DNA from 4 places in the Pseudomonas sp. FP597 genome. Region 4 is predicted to be linked to each of the others. Evidence: predicted binding sites of a transcription regulator. Region 4 holds the regulator's gene; each other region holds the start of a gene.
What was found. Region 4 encodes sigma-54, which starts transcription at its own class of promoters, with help from an activator protein. Its sites were predicted from a motif close to ANTGGCATNNANNTTGCTNT; they were not measured.
Positions count from the first base shown of each region.

Region 1: the regulator sigma-54 is predicted to act here: its motif matches at 3,372-3,391, upstream of flhA (flagellar biosynthesis protein FlhA).
Region 2: the regulator sigma-54 is predicted to act here: its motif matches at 2,483-2,502, upstream of glnA (type I glutamate--ammonia ligase).
Region 3: the regulator sigma-54 is predicted to act here: its motif matches at 3,159-3,178, upstream of PSH66_RS22175 (circularly permuted type 2 ATP-grasp protein).

Region 1 is NZ_CP117432.1:4,589,342-4,595,246, forward strand. Features, by position in the region: gene flhF (flagellar biosynthesis protein FlhF) at 1-1,168, opposite strand, end outside; gene flhA (flagellar biosynthesis protein FlhA) at 1,181-3,295, opposite strand; gene PSH66_RS20885 (cold-shock protein) at 3,596-3,799, opposite strand; gene PSH66_RS20890 (hypothetical protein) at 3,831-4,040, opposite strand; gene flhB (flagellar biosynthesis protein FlhB) at 4,182-5,318, opposite strand; gene fliR (flagellar biosynthetic protein FliR) at 5,322-5,905, opposite strand, start outside.
Region 2 is NZ_CP117432.1:414,842-420,746, forward strand. Features, by position in the region: gene PSH66_RS01840 (chorismate mutase) at 1-231, opposite strand, end outside; gene PSH66_RS01845 (DUF6124 family protein) at 664-900, shown strand; gene glnA (type I glutamate--ammonia ligase) at 976-2,382, opposite strand; gene thiI (tRNA uracil 4-sulfurtransferase ThiI) at 2,717-4,171, shown strand; gene typA (translational GTPase TypA) at 4,311-5,905, shown strand, end outside.
Region 3 is NZ_CP117432.1:4,867,849-4,873,753, reverse strand. Features, by position in the region: gene PSH66_RS22205 (PLP-dependent aminotransferase family protein) at 1-305, shown strand, start outside; gene PSH66_RS22200 (hypothetical protein) at 409-894, shown strand; gene PSH66_RS22195 (YkgJ family cysteine cluster protein) at 1,056-1,310, shown strand; gene PSH66_RS22190 (START domain-containing protein) at 1,352-1,957, shown strand; gene PSH66_RS22185 (hypothetical protein) at 2,062-2,298, shown strand; gene PSH66_RS22180 (ribonuclease E inhibitor RraB) at 2,509-2,850, shown strand; gene PSH66_RS22175 (circularly permuted type 2 ATP-grasp protein) at 3,212-4,621, shown strand; gene PSH66_RS22170 (alpha-E domain-containing protein) at 4,626-5,576, shown strand; gene PSH66_RS22165 (transglutaminase family protein) at 5,573-5,905, shown strand, end outside.
Region 4 is NZ_CP117432.1:1,125,663-1,131,567, reverse strand. Features, by position in the region: gene PSH66_RS05180 (HAD family hydrolase) at 1-508, shown strand, start outside; gene lptC (LPS export ABC transporter periplasmic protein LptC) at 517-1,089, shown strand; gene lptA (lipopolysaccharide transport periplasmic protein LptA) at 1,076-1,609, shown strand; gene lptB (LPS export ABC transporter ATP-binding protein) at 1,609-2,334, shown strand; gene PSH66_RS05160 (RNA polymerase factor sigma-54) at 2,532-4,025, shown strand; gene hpf (ribosome hibernation-promoting factor, HPF/YfiA family) at 4,101-4,406, shown strand; gene ptsN (PTS IIA-like nitrogen regulatory protein PtsN) at 4,417-4,881, shown strand; gene rapZ (RNase adapter RapZ) at 4,884-5,741, shown strand; gene PSH66_RS05140 (HPr family phosphocarrier protein) at 5,758-5,905, shown strand, end outside.

The DNA.
Region 1 (5,905 bases), 3.1 Mb from region 4:
GCCCATCGGTCAGGTAGGCAACCGGTAATTCATGGCTGATCGCCAGGCTCAACACTTCGCCCAGGCTGGCGGTTTCATCCAGTTTAGTCAGGATGCAGCCGGCCAGGCCGCAACGTTTGTAGCTGTGATACGCAGCGGTCAGAACCTGTTTCTGGCTGGTGGTTGCAAGCACCAGGTAATTTTTCGACTTGATGCCACGTCCAGCCAGGCTTTCCAGCTGCAGGCGCAACGCCGGGTCGCTGGCTTGCAGGCCGGCGGTGTCGATCAGCACCACGCGTTTGCGCAGCAGCGGATCGAGGGCATTGGCCAGGGATTGGCCCGGATCGACGTGGGTCACCGGCACGTTGAGGATACGGCCCAGGGTCTTGAGTTGCTCCTGGGCACCGATACGATAGCTGTCCATGCTCACCAGCGCGATGTTATGGGCGCCGTATTTGAGCACATAACGGGCGGCGAGCTTGGCCAGGGTGGTGGTCTTGCCCATGCCGGCCGGGCCGACCATGGCAATCACACCGCCCTCTTCCAGCGGCTCGATTTCCGGAGTGGCGATCATCCGCGCCAAGTGGGCCAGCAACATGCGCCAGGCCTGGCGGGGTTCTTCGATTTCGGTGGTCAGTGCCAGCAGGTCGCGGGACAGCGGGCCAGACAGGCCGATGCGTTGCAGGCGACGCCAGAGGTTGGCCTGTTGCGGCTTGCTGCCTTGCAACTGTGTCCAGGCCAGCGACCCCAGCTGGACTTCCAGCAGTTCGCGCAGGCCGTTGAGTTCAAAGCGCATCGAGTCGAACGCGCGCTGGTCGACGCCGGCGGCCGGGGCTGGCGCGGCAGGACGCGGTGGCTCGATGAAAGTCGGCTCGACCAGCGGCTCGGAGGCGGTCAACGGCAGCCCGGCGAACAATTGGCGATTGGTGGTGGCATCGCTGTCGCCACGCATGCTCAGCTCGGCCTGGGCCGAGACGATGCGCGAGGCGGTCTTGCGCAGCTCGTCTTCAAGCTCCATGTTCGGCACGCGCGGGGCCAGGGCCTGAGGGGTGTAATCCAGGGCAGCCGTCAGCTCGACACCGCCGGCAATGCGACGGTTACCGATAATCGCGGCGTCGGCGCCCAGCTCATCACGGACCAGTTTCATGGCCTGACGCATATCGGCGGCGAAAAAACGCTTCACTTGCATAACCCACTACCCTCAGCCGTTGGGCCCTACTGTCGCGACGATAGTCACTTGCTTGTTGTCAGGAATTTCCTGATAAGCCAAAACGTGCAAATTCGGTACTGCCAGGCGTCCAAACCGCGACAACATCGCTCGGACCGGGCCTGCCACCAGTAGAATCACCGGTTGGCCCTGCATTTCCTGGCGCTGGGCGGCGTCAATCAAAGAACGCTGCAGTTTTTCAGCCATGCTTGGCTCCAGCAGAACGCCCTCTTCCTGGCCTTGTCCCGCCTTCTGAATACTATTGAGCAAAATCTGTTCCAACCTGGGCTCCAGGGTGATCACAGGCAGCTCGGAGTCAAGCCCTACAATGCTTTGCACGATTGCGCGGGACAATCCGACACGCACCGCCGCCACCAGCGCGGCGGTATCTTGACTCTTGGCGGCGTTGTTGGCGATGGCCTCGGCAATGCTGCGAATGTCGCGCACCGGCACCTGTTCGGCCAGCAGCGCTTGCAGCACTTTGAGCAGTTGCGACAACGACAGCACGCCGGGCACCAGCTCTTCGGCAAGTTTTGGCGAGGCTTTGCCCAGCAAACCCATCAATTGCTGGACTTCTTCGTGGCCGATCAGCTCGTGGGAGTGCTTGTACAGAATCTGGTTGAGGTGCGTGGCGACCACGGTGCTGGCGTCTACCACGGTGTAGCCCAGGGACTGCGCCTGGCTGCGCTGGCTGATTTCGATCCACACCGCCTCCAGGCCAAAAGCCGGATCTTTGGCGGTAATGCCGTTGAGGCTGCCGAACACCTGGCCGGGGTTGATCGCCAGCTCGCGGTCCGGGTAGATCTCGGCTTCGGCCAGGATCACGCCCATCAGCGTCAGGCGGTAGGCGCTCGGCGCCAGGTCGAGGTTGTCGCGGATGTGCACGGTGGGCATCAAAAAGCCCAGGTCCTGGGACAGCTTCTTGCGCACGCCCTTGATCCGCGCGAGCAATTGGCCGCCCTGGTTGCGGTCCACCAGCGGAATCAGGCGGTAGCCGACTTCCAGGCCGATCATGTCGATGGGGGTCACATCGTCCCAGCCCAGCTCCTTGGTTTCCTGGGCGCGGGCCGGGGACGGCAGCAGCTCCTGCTGGCGCGCGACTTCCTGCAGGGCTTGGACCTTGACTGCGTTTTGCTTTTTCCAGAACAGGTAGGCACCACCCGCCGCCATGGCGGCCATGCTCAGGAATGACACGTGCGGCATGCCCGGCACGATACCCATGATCGCCATGATGCCTGCAGCCACGGCCAGGGCCTTGGGCGAGGCAAACATCTGCCGGCTGATCTGTTTGCCCATGTCCTCGGAGCCCGAGGCACGGGTGACCATGATTGCAGCCGCTGTGGATAACAACAGTGATGGCAATTGCGCCACTAAACCGTCACCGATGGTCAGCAAGGCGTAGACCTTGCCCGCATCGCCGAAGGTCATGCCGTGCTGGAAGATGCCCACGGCCATGCCGCCGATGAGGTTGATGAACAGAATCAGCAGGCCGGCGATGGCGTCACCGCGCACGAATTTGCTGGCGCCGTCCATGGAACCGTAGAACTCGGCTTCCTGGGCCACTTCCAGACGGCGGGATTTGGCCTGGTTCTGGTCGATCAGGCCGGCGTTGAGGTCGGCGTCGATAGCCATCTGCTTGCCGGGCATGGCGTCGAGGGTAAACCGCGCGCTCACCTCGGAAATTCGCCCGGCGCCTTTGGTCACCACCACGAAGTTGATGATCATCAGGATCGCGAACACCACGATACCCACCACGTAGTTACCGCCGATCACCACCTCACCGAAGGCCTGGATCACCTTGCCGGCGGCAGCGTGACCGTCCTGGCCGTGGAGCATCACCACGCGGGTAGAGGCCACGTTCAAGGCCAGGCGCAACAGGGTCGCCACCAGCAAAATCGTCGGGAACACCGCGAAATCCAGCGGCCGCAGGGCGTATACGCAGACCAGCAACACCACCACGGACAGGGCGATGTTGAAGGTGAAGAACACGTCGAGCAGGAACGGCGGCATCGGCAACATCATCATTGCCAGCATCACCAGCAACAACAACGGCACACCCAGATTACCCCGCGAGAGGTCAGTCAGGGTCGTACGGGCCGTGCCGAGCATTTGAGAGCGATCCACCACCGGTATTCCTCGTAACGTAAAGCAAACTTTTGACGCCGGGAGGCGTCCTGGTGGGGGTAGTGCAAGAAGCCTTCCAACTTTGGTTTCGGGTTTGGTTAACCTCACAAGCGACCGTGTCTAAGGCCATATACCGATCCAAATGTAGGAGGGGGCTTGCTCCCGATATAGGTGAGTCAGGCCATGAATCTGCTGCCTGACACACTGCTATCGGGAGCAAGCCCCCTCCCACAGTTGGATTTTTTTGCGTGCAGCGCTACCGGCGAACGATCAATCAATGAGTCTTCACACCACTCGCACGCTCGTAGCCTGAGGTCCTTTTTGTCCTTGTTCGATTTCGAACTCAACCTTCTGGTTTTCTTCGAGCGTCTTGAACCCGTCACTCTGGATCGCGGAAAAGTGAACAAAGACGTCAGCTCCGCCCCCATCCTGAGTAATAAACCCAAAGCCCTTTTCCGCGTTGAACCACTTCACCGTACCCGTAGCCATTGCCGTTCTCCGTACTTTTCATTGAGCTTATTCAGGTGTTTGGCAATGCACCGATGCGCAACGCATAAACACCTTCGCGTCCATGTCTCATTTGAAACGTCATCCGCCTTCCCACCCAAAGCGTGGTCCCAATCCAGTTGCGTCGGTTAACCAGCACACGTTCTTCGCCGCCATCGAGCGCAATCAAACCCTCTCCCGTCGCCGGGTTATAGGACTCGATGACACCACTGCCCACTTCCAATACCCTTCTCCCCGCAGCTCGTAACCACCCACGGCCATAGAACCGTGAGAAGAGGTGGTTGGCTACTGTCAGAGTTGACAGGTAGACATCGATTGACGATAGGTGGTAACGGCAACCGTTAAAGGGAAGGCGGCATGCGGATTACGAATCGCGGCGCAATTCCGGCGGGATCGGCAAGTCCTTGAGCGGGTCGGGGCGCTTGCCTTTGCCGGCGCGGTATTGGCGGATCTGATAGACGTAGGCCAGTACCTGCGCCACGGCCAGGTACAGCCCGGCGGGGATTTCATGGTCGAGGTCGGTGGAATAGAAGATCGACCGCGCCAGTTCCGGCGACTCCAACAGCAGGATCTCGTTGGCCACGGCGATTTCGCGGATTTTCAAGGCAGTGAAGTCACTGCCCTTGGCCAGCAGCATCGGCGCGCCGCCCTTCTCCGGGTCGTACTTGAGGGCCACGGCATAGTGGGTCGGGTTGGTGATGACCACGTCGGCGTCGGGCACCGCCGCCATCATCTTGCGCTGGGACATTTCGCGCTGCAGCTGGCGGATGCGTTGCTTGACCTCGGGTCGGCCTTCCTGGTCCTTGTGCTCGTCACGCACTTCCTGCTTGGTCATCAGCAGTTTCTTGTGGCTTTCCCACAGCTGGATCGGTGCATCCACCGCCGCAATGATGATCAGCCCGGCCGACATCCACAGCGCGCTCCAGCCGACCACCTGCACGCTGTGGATGATCGCCGACTCCAGCGGTTCGTGGGCGATGCGCAGCAAATCATCGACGTCGGACGACAACACCGACAGCGCCACGAACAGAATCAGGATGAACTTGGCCAATGCCTTGAGCAGCTCCACCAGCGCCTTGGCGGAAAACATGCGCTTGAGCCCGGCGGCCGGGTTCATGCGGCTGAATTTGGGCGCCATGCTGCCGGCCGCGAACAGCCAGCCGCCGAGGGCGACCGGGCCGATCAGCGCGGCCAGCAGCAAGGTGATCAAGATCGGCTGCACCGCCAGCAGCGCGATTTTCCCCGAGTGCATCAGGTATTGCCCCATGGAGTCGGGGTTGAGCAACACTTCACGGGGCAGGCTGAAGTTATGTTTCATCAGCTCCAGCAGGTCCAGCGCCAGACCGCCACCGTAGATCAGCAGCGCGCCGGAGCCGGCCATCATGGTCGCGACGGTGTTGAGTTCCTTGGAGCGCGCAATCTCGCCCTTTTCCCTGGAGTCCTTCTTCCGTTTCTCCGTGGGGTCTTCTGTCTTGTCCTGACCACTTTCGCTCTCGGCCATGGCTCAGCGCGCCCGTGCCAGATCGCGTAAGAACTGCAAGGCGTCGGTGGCCAGCGGTTGATACTGATTGAGGATGTCAGCCATGCCGACCCAGAAAATCCACATGCCCAACACCAGGGTCAATGGGAAACCGATGGAGAAGATGTTCAGTTGCGGCGCGGCGCGGGTCATCACCCCGAATGCGATGTTGACCACCAGCAGCGCGGTGATCGCCGGCAATACCAGCAACAGAGAGGCGCCCAACACCCAGCCAAGGCGCCCGACGACTTCCCAGAAGTGATTGACCACCAGCCCCGAGCCCACCGGCAAGGTGGTAAAGCTTTCGGTCAGCACCTCGAACGCCACCAGATGGCCGTTCATGGCCAGGAACAGCAAGGTCACCAGCATGGTCAGAAATTGCCCGATCACCGCCGCAGAGACACCGTTGGTGGGGTCGACCATGGACGCAAAGCCCATGCCCATCTGGATCGAGATGATCTGCCCGGCAATCACGAATGCCTGGAAAAACAGCGACAGCGAAAACCCGAGCATGGCACCGATCAGCACCTGCTCGGCGATCAGCATCAACGCGCTCAAATCCAGCGCAT
Region 2 (5,905 bases), 710 kb from region 4:
CGCTGCGGGGTCCAGCTTGTAGCTCGGCGCCTGGGCGACGACGCTGGCAATCACTTCTTGCTCGCGTTTTTTGTCTTCCACGGCTTTGTGGCTGTCCCATTTGCTTAAGGCCACCTGGTCGGCAATCGCCAGGCGTTCGGCGATGCTGTTGAGCAGTGGTTGCAGCGTGGGCGGCGCGGCGGTGGCGGTGGCGCTGATAAACAACAGAGCGAACACAAATCGATGTTTCAAGGGTGATCTCCTTGTGGGAGGGGGCTTGCTCCCGATAGCGGTGGGTCAGCTGGAAATAGGCTGACTGATATACAGCTATCGGGAGCAAGCCCCCTCCCACAGTTTTTGATTGGGTTTGCAGGTTTAGAGCTGTGTCAGTTTCAGGCTACCTTATCTTGCGCGGTTGCCTACAGGTGCGCCAGAATCCGCCGGCTTGTACGGCTGGCTTGTCGTCTCTAAGGTTGCTCGGTCGCTGCTCATCAGCGATCAGGTTTAGTAGCCTGGACTCGAATTGTAGGTCGTGCATTTTCCATCACGCTTGATGGCGGTTGTGCGCAGGGCATCTTCGGATGCGCCGGGCTTCTACATTCACCGGTCTACTAACCTGCGCACAGCTGCCTCCACTTCGTTTAGTAGCGAAATGAAAGCGGCCTCATTCGAGGAATGTAGAAAATGTTCAAGCCAACCCCAAATCCACCCCCCTGCATCTTCACCATCGCCGCCGATATCGACGACGAAGCCCTGATGGTCAACAGTTTCGAAACCTTCTCCTCGGTCAGCACCTTGTTGCTGGACCTTTCTGAAGATCTGGATGGCAAACACCGCGATGTCGCGCTGGCCATTCACCAACTGAGTGCATTGGGCGCATTGATGGTCAGCCGTATGCTCGACCGCCAAGTAGCCAGCTGATAATTCCCAGGCAAAAAAAAGACCTCCCGAACAGGAGGTCTTTTTCATCACGCCACCTTAAGCAGCGCTACCGGATCAGCAGCTGTAGTACAGCTCGTATTCCAGTGGGTGTACGAAGGTGCGTACTTTGATTTCTTCTGCGCTTTTGAGCTCGATGTATGCGTCAATGAAGTCGTCGCTGAACACGCCGCCTTTGGTCAGGAACGCACGGCCCTTGTCCAGCTCTTCCAGGGCTTCTTTCAGGCTGCCGCACACTTGTGGGATCTCTTTGGCCTCTTCAGGCGGCAGGTCGTACAAGTTTTTGTCGGCGGCGTCGCCAGGGTGGATCTTGTTCTGGATACCGTCCAGGCCGGCCATGACCAGAGCCGCGAAGGCCAGGTATGGGTTGGCTGCCGGGTCCGGGAAACGTGCTTCGATACGGCGAGCGCGAGGGCTGGACACGTAAGGAATACGGATCGAGGCGGAACGGTTGCGAGCCGAGTAGGCCAGCATCACCGGTGCTTCGAAACCTGGAACCAGACGCTTGTAGGAGTTGGTCGACGGGTTGGTGAAGCCGTTCAGGGCCTTACCGTGCTTGATGATGCCGCCGATGAAGTACAGGGCGGTGTCGGACAGGCCGGCATAACCTTCGCCAGCGAAGGTGTTCTTGCCATCTTTGGCGATGGACAAGTGAACGTGCATGCCCGAACCGTTATCGCCGTACAGTGGCTTAGGCATGAAGGTCGCGGTACGGCCGTAGGCTACGGCAGTGTTGTGTACGCAGTACTTCAGGGTCTGAACTTCGTCAGCCTTGGCCACCAGGGTGTTGAACTTCACGCCGATTTCGTTCTGGCCGGCAGTCGCCACTTCGTGGTGGTGCACTTCGATGACCAGGCCCATGTCTTCCATGGCGTTGCACATGGAGGTACGGATTTCGTGGTCGTGGTCGAACGGTGGAACCGGGAAGTAGCCGCCTTTGATACCTGGACGGTGGCCATGGTTGCCGCCTTCCACGTCCTGGTCGGACATCCACGAACCTTGTTCGGAGTAGATCTTGAACATGGAACCGGAGATATCGGACTTGAACTTCACTTGATCGAAGATGAAGAACTCTGGCTCCGGGCCTACGAATACGGTGTCGCCGATACCGGTCGACTTCAGGTATTCCTCGGCACGCTTGGCGATCGCACGTGGGTCGCGGTCGTAGCCTTGCATGGTCGAAGGCTCGATCACGTCGCAGACGATGATCAGGGTCGGTTCTTCGGTGAACGGATCCAGCACGGCAGTGCTGTCATCCGGCATCAGGATCATGTCGGAGGCTTCGATGCCTTTCCAGCCGGCGATGGAGGAACCGTCGAACATTTTGCCTTCTTCGAAGAAAGCATCATCCAGCGCGTCGCGAGCCGGCATGGTCACGTGGTGCTGAGTGCCTTTGGTGTCCGTGAAGCGCAGATCAATCCATTTAACGTCATGATCTTTGATGAGTTGAACCGACTTCGACATAGTGTCCTCCGGGTGGCTTCGGGCTGGGGTAGTGGAGTTAGCCCTTAGAATGTGGGTGATGCCGGCGCGGATAGTCCGCCATGGCAACCTGCCTCACAAGAGAGCAAATTGCATGCCAGTGCGCCAACATGGGTTTTTTGCGCCAAAAGCGACCCTATAAAGGTGCGTAGCGACAAATGCCTGAAAATAGCGCACCGCAATGTGGCGCGGTCGCCTGCAAATGCACCTCTTTAGTGCGTTGCGACTGACGTGCATATTAACTGGTTAAACCTTGAGCGATTTCCGCTATAATCCGCGCCCCCCTTTTTCAGCAGGCCCGGCGCGCGCTGTTTCCATGAAATTAATCGTTAAAGTCTTCCCCGAAATCACCATCAAGAGCCGACCGGTACGGATGCGTTTCATCCGTCAGTTGGCCAAGAACATCCGTGCCGTGCTCCGCGATCTGGACCCGGCTGTGGTGGTGAATGGCGTGTGGGACAACCTCGAGCTGGAAACCCGCCTGACCGACGCCAAAGCCTTGAAGGACATGACCGAGCGCCTGAGCTGCATGCCGGGCATCGCGCATTTCCTGCAGGTCGACGAGTACCCGTTGGGCGACTTCGACGACATCACTGAAAAATGCAAGCTGCACTTCGGCAACTCGCTTGCCGGCAAGATTTTTTCGGTGCGCTGCAAGCGTGCCGGCAAGCACCCGTTCAGCTCCATGGATGTGGAAAAATATGTCGGCAGCAAGCTGCGTCGCGAGTGTGGCGCCGCTGGAATTTCCCTGAAAGCGCCGCAAATTGAAGTGCGCATGGAAATTCGCGACCAACGGTTGTTTGTGATCCACAGCCAGCACAACAGCATCGGCGGCTACCCGCTGGGTGCCCTGGAACAGACCCTGGTGCTGATGTCCGGCGGTTTCGATTCCACGGTGGCGGCCTACCAGATCATGCGCCGCGGCCTGATGAGCCACTTCTGCTTCTTTAATCTGGGCGGGCGTGCACATGAATTGGGCGTGATGGAAGTCGCGCACTTTATCTGGAAGAAGTACGGCAGCTCCCAGCGCGTGCTATTTGTGAGCGTCCCGTTCGAGGAAGTGCTGGGCGAAATTCTCGGTAAAGTCGATAACAGTCATATGGGCGTAGTATTGAAGCGTATGATGTTGCGCGCTGCGTCCCGTATTGCCGATCAACTGCAGATCGACGCGCTGGTGACTGGCGAAGCGATTTCCCAGGTGTCCAGTCAGACGCTGCCAAACCTGTCGCTGATCGACTGCGTGACCGAGAAGCTGGTATTGCGCCCGCTGATCGCCAGCCACAAGCAGGACATCATCGACCTGGCAGAACAAATCGGCACCGCCGACTTCGCCAAGCATATGCCTGAATATTGCGGGGTCATCTCGGTGAACCCCAAGACCCACGCCAAGCGTCACCGCGTGGAGTACGAAGAACAACAGTTCGACATGGCGATTCTGGAGCGTGCGCTCGAGAACGCCAAACTGGTCCCGATCGATCGCGTGATCGATGAGTTGGGCCAGGATGTGCAGATCGAAGAAGTCAGCGAAGCCCTGGCCGGCCAGATCGTCATCGACATCCGTCACCCGGATGCCGCTGAGGACGAGCCGCTGGACATCGCCGGCATCGACGTACAAACGCTGCCGTTCTATGCACTGAACGCGCGTTTCAAGGAACTGGATAACAGCCGTCAGTACCTGCTGTATTGCGACAAAGGCGTGATGAGTCGCCTGCATGCCCACCATTTGCTCAGTGAGGGGCATGCCAATGTGCGCGTTTATCGACCGAGCTAAGAGCCCGGGGCTGTTTGCCTGTGGCCTGCGTCACCGGCCCCCCGACTCTGCCGTCAAGCTGTAACGGCAAGGCCTGACTCTACTGTTAATCGCTGCCACGACCTGTCAGCACACCGAATCCTCTGATCGAGATACACAAGTGATCGAAAATCTACGTAACATCGCCATCATTGCTCACGTTGACCATGGTAAAACCACCCTGGTAGACAAACTCCTGCGTCAATCCGGCACCCTGGAGCGCAACGAGCTCAACGACGAGCGCGTGATGGACTCCAACGACCAGGAAAAAGAGCGCGGTATTACCATCCTGGCAAAAAACACCGCCATCAACTGGAACGGCTACCACATCAACATCGTGGATACCCCGGGCCACGCCGACTTCGGCGGCGAAGTAGAACGCGTAATGTCGATGGTCGACTCCGTTCTGCTGCTGGTTGACGCTCAAGACGGCCCTATGCCGCAAACCCGTTTCGTGACCAAGAAGGCTTTCGAAGCCGGCCTGCGTCCGATCGTGTGCATCAACAAGGTTGACCGTCCAGGCGCGCGTCCGGACTGGGTTCTGGACCAGATCTTCGACCTGTTCGACAACCTGGGTGCCACCGAAGAACAGCTGGACTTCAAAGTCGTCTACGCCTCGGCCCTGAACGGTATTGCCGGTCTTGACCACACCGACATGGCTGAAGACATGACCCCGCTGTACCAGTCGATCGTCGACAACGTACCTGCGCCGAAAGTTGACCGTGAAGGTCCGTTCCAGATGCAAATCTCGGCACTGGACTACAACAGCTTCCTGGGTGTTATCGGCGTTGGCCGTATCGCTCGCGGCAGCGTCAAGCCGAACACCCCGGTTGTGGCTATCGGCGCCGACGGCAAGAAGCGTAACGGTCGTATCCTGAAGCTGATGGGGCACCACGGCCTGCACCGCATCGACGTCGAAGAGGCCTTCGCCGGCGACATCGTGTGCGTCAGCGGTATGGACTCGCTGTTCATCTCCGACACCCTGTGCCAGCCAGACAACGTCGAGGCGATGAAGCCTCTGACCGTTGACGAGCCAACCGTTTCCATGACCTTCCAGGTAAACGACTCGCCGTTCTGCGGTAAAGAAGGCAAGTTCGTGACCTCCCGTAACATCAAGGAGCGTCTGGACAAAGAGCTGCTGTACAACGTTGCTCTGCGCGTTGAAGAAGGCGACTCGGCTGACAAGTTCAAGGTCTCCGGCCGTGGTGAGCTGCACCTCTCGGTACTGATCGAAACCATGCGTCGCGAAGGCTTCGAAATGGGTGTTGGTCGTCCGGAAGTGATCATCCGTACCGTTGACGGCGTGAAGCAGGAACCGTTCGAAAACGTCACCATCGACACCCCTGAAGAATCCCAGGGCAAGGTCATGGAAGAGATGGGCCTGCGTAAGGGCGACCTGACCAACATGGTGCCGGATGGCAAGGGCCGTGTACGTCTGGAATACAACATCCCTGCTCGTGGTCTGATCGGTTTCCGTAACCAGTTCCTGACCCTGACCAACGGTGCCGGCATCCTGACCTCGATCTTCGATCGCTACGACACCATGAAGTCCGGCGACATGTCCGGCCGTCAGAACGGTGTACTGGTATCGGTAGAAACCGGCAAGGCGCTGACCTACTCCCTGGAAACCCTCCAGGCGCGTGGCAAGCTGTTCGTTGAACACGGTCAAGAGATCTACAACGGTCAGATCGTTGGTCTGAACAGCCGTGACAACGA
Region 3 (5,905 bases), 2.8 Mb from region 4:
TCAGCGCGTTTCAACTGGCGGTGCAGCAGTATTTCCCGGAGGGCACGCAGATGACCCGACCGACCGGCGGCTTTATCCTGTGGGTCAGTTTGCCGGGGCGGGTCAATACCCAGGAACTGCATGTGCGCGCCCTGCAACAGGGCATCAGCATTGCGCCGGGGTTGATCTTCAGTAACACCGAGCAGTTCAATCACTGTATTCGCCTTAACTGCGGCACGCCGTGGAACCGCGAGGCAGAGCGGGCGTTGATGACCCTGGGCATGCTGGCCAGCCAGTTATGCCAGGAAACGGCAGCGGGTTTTTGAGGCGCACACAGGGACAACTCCGATAGCAGGCGCATCACCGCGCTTGTCATGCCACGCACAACAAGCGAGCATATGGCCCTCTGCCGTTAATGCTGTAGGCGATATGACCTGTATTTTTCGCGCTGCTTTGGTGCTTGGCCTGTTAAGCCTGTGTAACGTCAGTCCGGTGCTGGCGGCAGCGCCCGTGACTGAAAACAAGCCCGCTGCCAGCAGCGAAAAGCCCACCGCAAAAAAATCCACGGCAACCCAGCAAGCCCCCGCCGCGAAGAAAAAAGCCGCTACGGCTAAAAAACGCGCCTCGGCGAAAAGGTCCAAATCATCCCAGGAAGTGGCAAAGACCCAACTGCCACCGGCACAGTTGGACCTCACCTTGCCGTCCGACATGGTCCGGCACCTGCAGCCACTTGGCACCATGCCCAAGCCCAAGAGCGTGCCGTTGCTGCCGCCGATGTTCGGCGAGAAACCCACGGATAACAGTGCCTTCCAGATCAACGGCCGCTTGCTCAGCAATGAGATGAAGCTGCAACTGCGTAATGAAGAGCGTCGGGAAGTCGAAGGCGCCGCGTTGGAATTCGAGTTCAAGCAGTAACTTTTCCCCTGAGCGTGACGCGGGCCATTGACCATCTGTCGCAGACTGGTCAGTCATATTTGTTTTATGCGAAAAACCCCTGTTAACCCATTTTAAAACGGCTGTTTAGGGGCGTACCCTAGCTGCGCCATCCCTGTTGAGCCGTTGAGGACCTGCCGTTCATGAATTGCCGCGAAGGCTGTGGCGCCTGCTGCATCGCCCCCTCCATCAGTTCGCCGTTGCCCGGAATGCCCAATGGCAAGCCGGCGGGCGAACGCTGTCTGCACCTGTCGGTCGAACAGTTATGCCAACTGTTCGGCCAGCCGGAACGGCCGGCGGTGTGCAGTGATTTCAAGGCGGATATCGAGGTGTGCGGCACCGACCAGGCCGATGCGATCCGGTTGATCGGCTGGTGGGAGCAGATGACGGCGGCTTGATGGGCTTTACTCTCGCAACTTCAACAATAAGGAATATAACAATGGGTTCGCTGAAACGACTGGCTGTGCTGTGCGGCTTTACGGTGTTGTTCGCTGCCACTGCGCAGGCTGAGGATTGGCAGGTCGCCAAGGACGAAGACGGTATCAAGGTGTCCCTGAGCGAAGTGGCCGGTTCCAAGTACAAAGCGTATCGCGGTGTCACGGTGATCAAGGCGCCAGTGGCCAAGATCGTTGCGTTGCAGGAAGACGTGGCGGGTGCCTGTAAGTGGATTCATGAATGCAAGCTGCAAAAGTTGCTGAAGCATGAGGGTGACGTCAGCTACACCTACACGCAATTCAACGCGCCGTTTCCGGTGAGTAATCGTGATTCAATCTTGAAAATCACCACCACCAAAGGGGCTGACGGCAGCGTGACGCGCAACTTGCTGGAGGTTCCGACCTATCAGCCCGAGGAAAAAGGCTTTGTTCGTGTCGCCCAGGTCGAGGGCTTCTGGAAACTGGTGCCAAAAGGCGATAACCAGACCGAAGTGACCTACCAGGTGCACACCGAACCAGGCGGTAGCGTGCCGTCGTGGCTGGCCAACAAGTTCGTGGTGGACGCGCCGTTCAACACACTGAAAGCCTTGAAAGACCACGCTGAAAAATAAGCGCGATTGATCCGGTGCCTCCGGCCTTTGAGTGGAACGTTTGCCACGCCCTCAAGGTCCAGATACCTGTGAGCCCACACGCGGGCTTTATCGAGGAGGCACCGATGCAAACGTGGCAAATTACCTTCGTTGATGATCACGGCGAGCAGTCCGTGGAGCAGTTCACCTGCGAACAAAAGCCCAGCCTTGAAGATGCTGCGCACATGATTCGCAGCAAGCTGGTGCCGGTAGCCGCCGAACTCGACCTCAACGACCTTGAAGGTCGCCAATCCGAGCCGACGGTCAAGATCCTCAAAGACCAGAACAGTATCCAGATCCTCGACATTTCTCTCGCTGCCTGAATATTCCCTTTATGCCTATCAAGCGCCTCTGGTGGAGGTGAAAGCTTCGCGCTACTCTGCAAGTGAGATCAGCGAATGAATCGCTAAGGTCTGGTCTTGTCAGCTACATGCTTGTTTTCCAGCGGTGATGTCATTGCCGTCCCCGCGCCAGCAGGGCGCGGGCTTCGGGAAGCACGGAAAGTCTATCCATCGGTTTGAGGAGGACGTTTCATGAGCACAGCCTATCAAGAAGACATCAGTACCCACGTTCTGCGCCGCATGAAAGAGGGCGGTTTCGACTTTTCACGTTTTCACCCCATCGAGTTCTACGCCATTTTTCCGGACGAGGAACGGGCGCGCAGGGCTGCGGGTGAGTTTCGCGGAGAGTCGCTGAACGCTCAGGTCAGTGCGCGCGACGATGGCGCCTGGTACCTGGAGTTGAGCAAAGTCATGTTTGCAACCTACGACGGCATAGGAGACTTCGAGCAGGACTTTGAAGCAGTGGTGGAACCCCTTGGCGGGATTATAGAAGGGTGGGGCGTCAAGCACCCGGTTCGCCCGTTACCCATGTAGTGGGTTGTCACGCGCAACACCGTGTATCGGCTGACCTCAGGGTCGGCCGATTTTGTTTGTGCAATAAAAAAAGGCCACCCGACGAGGGTGGCCCAAAGGGAAGAGCGGAGCGCCAAAGGATATTCAGCAGATGGCGCGATTATCCGCAGACTTGGCCGGGCAGTGAAATCAACTCTGGCTATGCTGTTGATAGTCAAAGCCTGCATTGCGATGAGGCGCACGACAACACACCGGGCATTCTGCGCACCAGGAAGGTGCGACAAGGTGCTCGTATTTATTTAACACACTGATTTTTAAGTGTTTATGCCGATGGCACGGGCCTTGCGATGGTTCTTGCGTCCCGAGTGACAAGGAGTACGGCATGATCCGCACTTATTACGATGAAATGTACGATGGGGCAGGGCAGGTGCGTCCTCACTATCGCGAGTTCGCCCGCTGGTTGGCCGAAACCCCGGCAGAGCTGCTGGCCCAGCGTCGGCGTGAAGCCGATTTGCTGTTCCACCGCGCCGGCATCACGTTCACGCTTTACGGGGACGAGCAGGGCACCGAGCGCCTGATACCTTTCGATACCATCCCGCGCAGTATTCCGGCCCGTGAATGGCAGATCGTCGAGCGTGGCTGCATCCAACGGGTCAAGGCGCTGAACATGTTTCTCGCCGACCTCTACCACGAGCAACGCATCATCAAGGCGGGCATCATCCCGGCTGAACAAGTGCTGGCCAACGAGCAATACCAGCTGGCCATGCAGGGCCTGAACTTGCATCGCGATCTGTATTCCCACATATCCGGGGTCGATCTCGTACGCGATGGCGATGGCACCTACTACGTGCTGGAGGACAACCTGCGTACACCCAGCGGTGTCAGCTACATGCTCGAAGACCGCAAGATGATGATGCGCCTGTTTCCGGAGCTGTTCGCCGCCCAGCGCATTGCGCCCATCGACCATTACCCCAACTTGCTGCTCGATACCCTGAAAAGCGCCAGCCCGCTGGATAACCCCAGCGTGGTGGTACTGACGCCGGGGCGCTTCAACAGCGCATTCTTTGAACACGCGTTCCTGGCTCGGGAAATGGGCGTGGAACTGGTGGAAGGCGCCGACCTGTTCGTGCGCGATGATCGCGTGTTCATGCGCACCACCGACGGCCCCAAGGCGGTGGACGTGATCTACCGTCGCCTCGACGATGCGTTTCTCGACCCGCTGGCGTTCAACCCGGACTCGATGCTCGGCGTGCCCGGCCTGCTCGCGGCCTACCGTTCGGGCAACGTGGTGCTGGCCAATGCGATTGGCACCGGGGTGGCGGATGACAAGTCGGTGTACCCCTTCGTCACCGAGATGATCCGTTTTTACCTGGATGAAGAACCGATTCTGAAGAATGTGCCGACCTTCCAGTGCCGCAAGCCCGATGAACTGTCCCACGTACTGGCTAACCTGCCGGACCTGGTGGTCAAGGAAACCCAGGGCTCCGGCGGCTACGGCATGTTGGTGGGGCCCGCGTCCACCGCGGCGGAAATCGAAGCCTTCCGCGCGCGCATCAAGGCCAAGCCCCACGCCTATATCGCTCAACCCACCCTGTGCTTATCCACCTGCCCGACGTTTGTCGAAAACGGTATTGCTCCACGGCATATCGACCTGCGCCCGTTTGTGCTGTCCGGCAAGGAAACCCGTGTGGTGCCCGGCGGCTTGACCCGTGTGGCGCTGCGCGAAGGCTCGCTGGTGGTCAACTCGTCCCAGGGCGGCGGCACCAAAGACACCTGGGTGGTGGAGGACTGATGCCATGCTGAGTCGAACCGCCTCGGATTTGTATTGGATGTCGCGCTATCTGGAACGCGCGGAAAACCTCGCGCGCATGCTCGATGTGAGCTATTCGCTGTCGCTGATGCCCCAGGACGGGCGCGGTGACGGTCTGCACGAACTGGCCATGCCATTGTTGATCACCGGCACCCTGGAGGATTACCGCGAGCGCCATGGGGAACTGCATGCCGAAAACCTGTTGCACTTCTTTGCCCTGGACGCGGCCAACCCTGCCAGCATCTACAGCTGCCTCGGCGCGGCGCGGGCCAGTGCCCATGCTGTGCGTGGGCGAATTACCGCCGACATGTGGGAAAACATCAATGCCACCTGGTTGGATATTCGCGACATCGCCCAGCAAGGGCTGAGCCGCTACGGCATGAGCCGGTTCTGTGAGTGGGTCAAGGAGCGCTCCCATCTGTTCCGGGGCGCCACCTACGGCACCATCATGCGCAACGATGCGTTCCGTTTCATTCGTCTGGGCACTTTTATCGAGCGTGCCGACAACACCCTGCGTTTGCTGGACGCGCGCTATGAAATGGCCGGCGACCGCGCCGACGCCGTCACCGACGGTACGGCTCACGCCTACTATCAATGGAGTGCTTTGTTGCGCGCGCTGTCGTCGTTCGAGGCCTATACCGAGATTTACCGCGACGCCCCCGGCGCCCGCCAAGTGGCGCAGCTGCTGCTATTGCGCGCCGACGTACCGCGCTCGCTACGGGCCTGCAGCGAAGAAATCGACCAGATTCTCGCCAGCCTGCCAGGCATCAACGGGCGACCGGCGCAACGCCTGGCCGCCGAGATGGACGCGCGCCTGCGCTTTACCGCCATCGATGAAATCCTCGAGGAAGGCCTGCACGCCTGGCTGACCGACTTTATCCCTTTGGTTCGCCAGTTGGGCGACGCCATCTACAGTTCCTACCTGGAGGCGGCATGAGACTTTCCATCAGCCACGAAACCACCTACCACTACGAAGACCAAGTGCGCGCCAGCATCCAATACTTGCGTGTGACCCCCCACGACAGCGAACGCCAGCAGGTACTCAGTTGGCAACTGGACCTGCCGCGCCCGGTGCGCGCCCAGGTCGACCCCTTCGGCAATATCCTGCATGTGCTAACCCTGGATGAACCGCATGACACCATCATCATCGGCGCCCGTGGCCAGGTGGACATCGACGAATTGCGCGAGGCCGAACACGAGAACCAATCGGCGCTGCCGTTCCTGCGCTGCACGCGTCTGACCGAGCCCGACGAGGCCTTGCGCCGT
Region 4 (5,905 bases):
GCAACGCGGCAAGCACATCAAGTTGGCGATTTTCGACGTTGATGGCGTGCTGACCGATGGCCGCCTGTACTTTCTCGAAGACGGCAGCGAATTCAAGACATTCAACACACTGGACGGCCAGGGCATCAAGATGCTGATGGCGGCAGGTGTGCAGACGGCGATTATCAGCGGCCGAAAAACCCCCGTTGTGGAACGCCGCGCACAAAACCTGGGAATTGCTCACCTGTATCAGGGCCGTGAGGATAAACTGGTGGTGCTGGACGAGCTTCTTGGCCAACTCAACCTAAGCTATGAGCAGGTCGCCTACCTGGGCGATGACCTGCCGGACTTGCCGGTCATTCGCCGGGTGGGCCTGGGCATGGCCGTCGCCAACGCGGCGGCGTTCGTTCGCGAGCACGCCCATGGCATCACCACCGCCCGTGGTGGCGAAGGTGCGGCCCGTGAGTTCTGCGAACTGATTCTGCGAGCCCAGGGCAGCCTTGAAGCGGCCCACGCCGCCTACTTATAGAGCGTTATATGCTGAGCAAAAAGATTCGCAACTTCCTGCTATTCGGAGTCATCGCCGCGCTGTTCCTGGCGGTGGGCTACTGGAATATCAGCCCGGAGCGCTTCCTCGACCAGCCTGCCGCGCAGGTCGACAAAGGCGCTATCGACTATTACGCCACCAACGCCTACAGCGTGCAGTTCCTGCCCGACGGCAAGGTGCAGTATGAAATGACCTCGGACAAGGTCGAGCATTTGAAGGCCAGCGAAGTTACCTTGCTGACCAACCCGGACTTGAACCTTTATCGCGGCACTGAGTTTCCCTGGCACGTCACCAGCAAGCGTGGCGAAGTGAACCCGGACGGCACCCAGGTGGAGCTGATTGACTCGGTGCGCGTCGCGCGCACCGATGCCAAGAACCGTGACACCGTGATTACCAGCAGTCGCATGACCGTATTCCCACAGAAGCAATATGCGCAGACCGAGCAAGACGTTAGAATCGACGGCGCTGGCGGTGTATCGACTGGCAAGGGAATGAAAGCGTATTTGAAAGAAAGCAGGATACACCTGCTATCGAACGTAAGAGGACAGTATGAGGCTCGTTAAAACTCTCCCTATTTTGCTCGGCCTGGGCGCTGTACTGGGAAGCGTGAGCGCCTGGGCTCTGCCGAACGATAGCCAGCAGCCGATCCACATTTCGGCTGATGATGCGCAACTGGATGACAAGCAAGGTGTAGCGACCTACACCGGCGGCGTGATCATCACCCAAGGTTCGATGAAGATCACCGGTAATACCGTAACGCTGACGCGCACCCAAAGCGGTGACATCGACGTCGTGACTTCGGTAGGCAACCTGGCTTACTTCGAACAGAAGCAGTCGGCTACCGACACAGGTCCGATGAAAGGCTACGGCAAGACTATCCAGTATCACGCCCAGCAGAATCGCATCGTCCTGATTGACCAGGCCAAGGTGCTGAGCCCGGACGGCAACTCCACGGAAGGTGAAAAAATCACCTATGACACCGTGAAGCAGATCGCTAACGCCGGTCGCGCCAATGGCAGCAAAGTCACCGCGCCGCGCCCACGCATCGACATGGTTATCCAGCCGAAGAAGAAGGCCGAGTAATGGCAACCCTGAAAGCCCAGCATCTGGCCAAGGCCTATAAAAGCCGTCAGGTCGTGCGCGACGTCAGCCTGTCGATCGACAGCGGCCAGATCGTCGGCTTGCTCGGCCCCAACGGCGCCGGCAAGACCACCTGCTTCTATATGATCGTCGGCCTGGTCCAGGCGGACCAGGGTCGCGTTCTGATCGACGACCTGGATGTCAGCCACCAGCCGATGCACGGCCGTGCGCGGGCCGGTATCGGCTATCTTCCCCAGGAAGCGTCGATCTTCCGCAAACTGTCGGTTGCGGACAACATCATGGCGATCCTTGAGACCCGCAAGGAACTCGACCGCGATGGGCGCCGCAAGGAGCTGGAAAGCCTGCTGCAGGAATTCCACATCAACCACATTCGCGACAACCTGGGCATGAGCCTGTCCGGTGGTGAACGCCGCCGCGTGGAAATCGCCCGTGCCCTGGCGACCGCCCCCAAGTTCATCTTGCTGGACGAACCGTTTGCCGGCGTCGACCCGATCTCGGTCGGTGACATCAAGCAGATCATCCACCACCTCAAGGCCAAGGGTATCGGTGTGCTGATCACCGACCACAACGTGCGTGAAACCCTCGATATCTGCGAAACCGCGTATATCGTTAACGATGGCCAATTGATCGCCGAGGGTGACTCCGCGACTATCCTCGCCAACGAACTGGTCAAGGAAGTGTACCTGGGTCACGAGTTCCGCCTGTAAACCTGTCCGTACCGACAAGGCGGCGGCAAGTCGGTCGCCTGGAGCGCGGGAGTCAATAAAAACCTCGAGTTTTTTATTGTTACCGCGCTCTAGGCAAAGCCCCCGATATCAGGCATATAATTTGCTTATGTTTGGCGCTCACGCGCCCTGTCGTGGATGGCGCACTGCGCCGGCGAATAAGGTGTTAAGCCCCTGCCATGAAACCATCGCTAGTCCTGAGAATGGGCCAGCAGCTGACGATGACACCGCAGCTGCAACAGGCCATCCGCCTGCTCCAATTGTCGACCCTGGACCTGCAACAGGAAATCCAGGAGGCCTTGGAGTCCAATCCGATGCTCGAACGCCAGGAAGAGGGCGACGACTTCGATAATGCAGACCCGCTGGCCGACAACATCGAGCAAAAACCCAATTCCGACGTGCAGGAACCGTCCTATCAGGAAACCGCCCCGACGGTGGATAACCTTGAGGAAGGCGACTGGAACGAACGCATTCCCAACGAACTCCCGGTGGACACCGCCTGGGAAGACGTCTACCAGACCAGTGCCAGCAGCCTGCCCAGCAACGACGATGACGAGTGGGACTTCACCACCCGCACCTCCGCCGGCGAAAGCCTGCAGAGCCATCTGCTGTGGCAACTGAACCTGGCGCCGATGTCGGACACCGATCGCCTGATCGCCGTGACCCTGATCGACTGCATCAACAACCAGGGCTATCTGGACGAGACGCTCGAAGAAATTCTCGATGCCTTCGACCCGGAACTGGACATCGAACTGGACGAAATCGAAGCCGTCCTGCACCGCATCCAGCAGTTCGAACCCGCCGGTATCGGCGCGCGCACCCTCAGCGAATGCCTGCTGCTGCAACTGCGCCAGTTGCCCGCCAAGACTGCGTGGCTCGCGGAAGCCCAACGCCTGGTCACCGATTACATCGACCTGCTGGGCAGCCGCGACTACAGCCAGTTGATGCGCCGCATGAAGCTCAAGGAAGATGACCTGCGCCAGGTCATCGAGCTGGTGCAAAGCCTCAACCCGCGCCCAGGCTCGCAGATCGAATCCAGCGAAGCCGAATACGTGATTCCCGATGTGATCGTGCGCAAGGACAACGAACGCTGGCTGGTTGAGCTTAACCAGGAGTCGGTGCCGCGCCTGCGCGTCAACCCGCAATACGCCGGTTTTGTAAAACGCGCCGACACCAGTGCCGACAATACCTTCATGCGCAACCAGTTGCAGGAAGCGCGCTGGTTCATCAAGAGCCTGCAAAGCCGCAACGAAACCCTGATGAAAGTGGCCACCCAGATCGTCGAGCACCAGCGCGGCTTCCTGGAGTACGGCGACGAGGCGATGAAGCCGCTGGTCCTGCATGACATCGCCGAAGCGGTGGGCATGCACGAGTCGACGATTTCACGGGTGACCACGCAGAAATTCATGCATACCCCACGGGGTATCTATGAGCTGAAATACTTTTTCTCCAGCCACGTCAGCACCTCCGAGGGCGGCGAATGCTCGTCCACGGCGATCCGCGCGATCATCAAAAAACTGGTTGCCGCGGAAAATCAGAAAAAGCCGTTGAGTGACAGCAAGATCGCTGGTTTACTGGAGGCACAAGGCATTCAGGTCGCCCGTCGAACCGTCGCCAAGTACCGCGAGTCCCTTGGGATCGCGCCTTCCAGCGAGCGTAAGCGTTTGATGTGACGGGCGGGCCACAGCGTTCCAGTGGCGGGTATTCCTACCCGCCGCTTTATGCACTGGCAACGAAGGAGAAGCTGTATGCAAGTCAACATCAGTGGACACCAGCTGGAAGTCACCAAGCCCCTGCGTGAGTACACCGAGAGCAAGCTGAACAAGCTTGCGGGGCATTTTGACAAGATCACCAACGTGCAGGTCATCATGGAGGTCGATAAGCTCAAGCAGAAAATCGAGGCCACCCTGCACGTACCGAATGCCAAGCTCGTCGCCAATGCTGAGCATGAGGACATGTACGCGGCGATTGACTCGCTCTACGACAAGCTGGACCGCCAACTCATAAAGCATAAGGAAAAGAATCTGCACCTGATGCAAGGTACAGGTCGTTAACCCTCCCCCCATGATCCGACTTGAATCCATCCTGACCCCCGGCCGTTCCCTCGTGAACGTGCCGGGCGGCAGCAAGAAAAAAGCCCTCGAACAAATTGCCAACCTGATCCACCGCGAGGTGCCGGATCTGGAGATGCAAGATGTCTTCGAAGCGCTGGTTGCCCGTGAAAAACTCGGCTCCACAGGTTTTGGCAACGGTATCGCCATTCCTCACTGCCGCCTCAAAGGTTGCAATAGTCCCGTGAGCGCCCTGCTGCACCTGGAAGCGCCCATCGATTTCGACGCCATCGACGGTGCCCCGGTCGACCTGCTGTTTGTGCTGCTGGTCCCGGAAGCCGCCACCGATGCGCACCTGGAACTGCTCCGGCAGATCGCCAGCATGCTCGACCGCAAGGACGTCCGCGACAAACTGCGCAGTGCCAGCAGCAATGAGGCGCTGTATCAAGTTGTCCTGGATGAACAAAACGGGCACTAATCATGCGTTTGATCATCGTCAGCGGCCGCTCAGGCTCGGGTAAAAGCACCGCGCTCAATGTGCTTGAGGACAGCGGCTTCTATTGCATCGACAACCTGCCCGCCGGCCTGCTGCCGGAACTGGCGGAACGTGCACTTATTCACACCGAATTGGCGCAACCGCTGGTAGCCGTTTCGATTGACGCGCGCAACTTGCCCAGCCACCTGTCGCGCTTCCCGGAACTGCTTGAAGAAGTGCGCGCCAAGCATATCCACTGTGATGTGCTGTACCTGGACGCCGACGAGGAGACACTGCTCAAGCGTTTCTCCGAAACCCGTCGACGCCACCCGCTCAGTAGCCCGCACCGCTCCCTGGCCGAAGCCATCGAGGACGAAACCAAGCTGCTGGGCCCGATCATTGATCTGGCCGACCTCAAGATCAACACCACCAGTCTCAACCTGTATCAACTGCGCGACGCTATCAAGCTGCGCCTGTTGAGCCAGCCCGAGCCCGGCACGGCGTTTCTCGTCGAGTCATTCGGCTTCAAGCGTGGGATGCCGGTGGATGCCGACCTGGTGTTCGATGTGCGCTGCCTGCCCAACCCCTACTGGAAGCCTGAACTGCGCGAGCAGTCCGGGTTGGACCAGCCTGTGGCTGAGTACCTGGCCGCGCAGCCTGATGTAGAGGAGATGTTCCAGGACATTTCCAGCTACTTGCTCAAATGGTTGCCGCGTTTCGCCGCGAGCAATCGCGCGTATGTCACCATTGCCATCGGCTGCACCGGCGGCCACCACCGCTCCGTCTACCTGACCGAACGCCTGGGCCAGGTGCTGCAACAAACCCTCAAGAACGTCCAGGTCCGCCACCGCGACCTCAGCTGAAAGGAACACCCCCGCGATGCCCGCTCGTGAAATTGAAATCATCAACAAGCTGGGTTTGCACGCCCGGGCCTCGGCCAAGTTCGTCGGCGTCGCCGGGCAGTTTCCCTGCCAGATCCGCGCCGGGCGCAGCCCGGACTCCATGGTCGATGGCAAGAGCATCATGG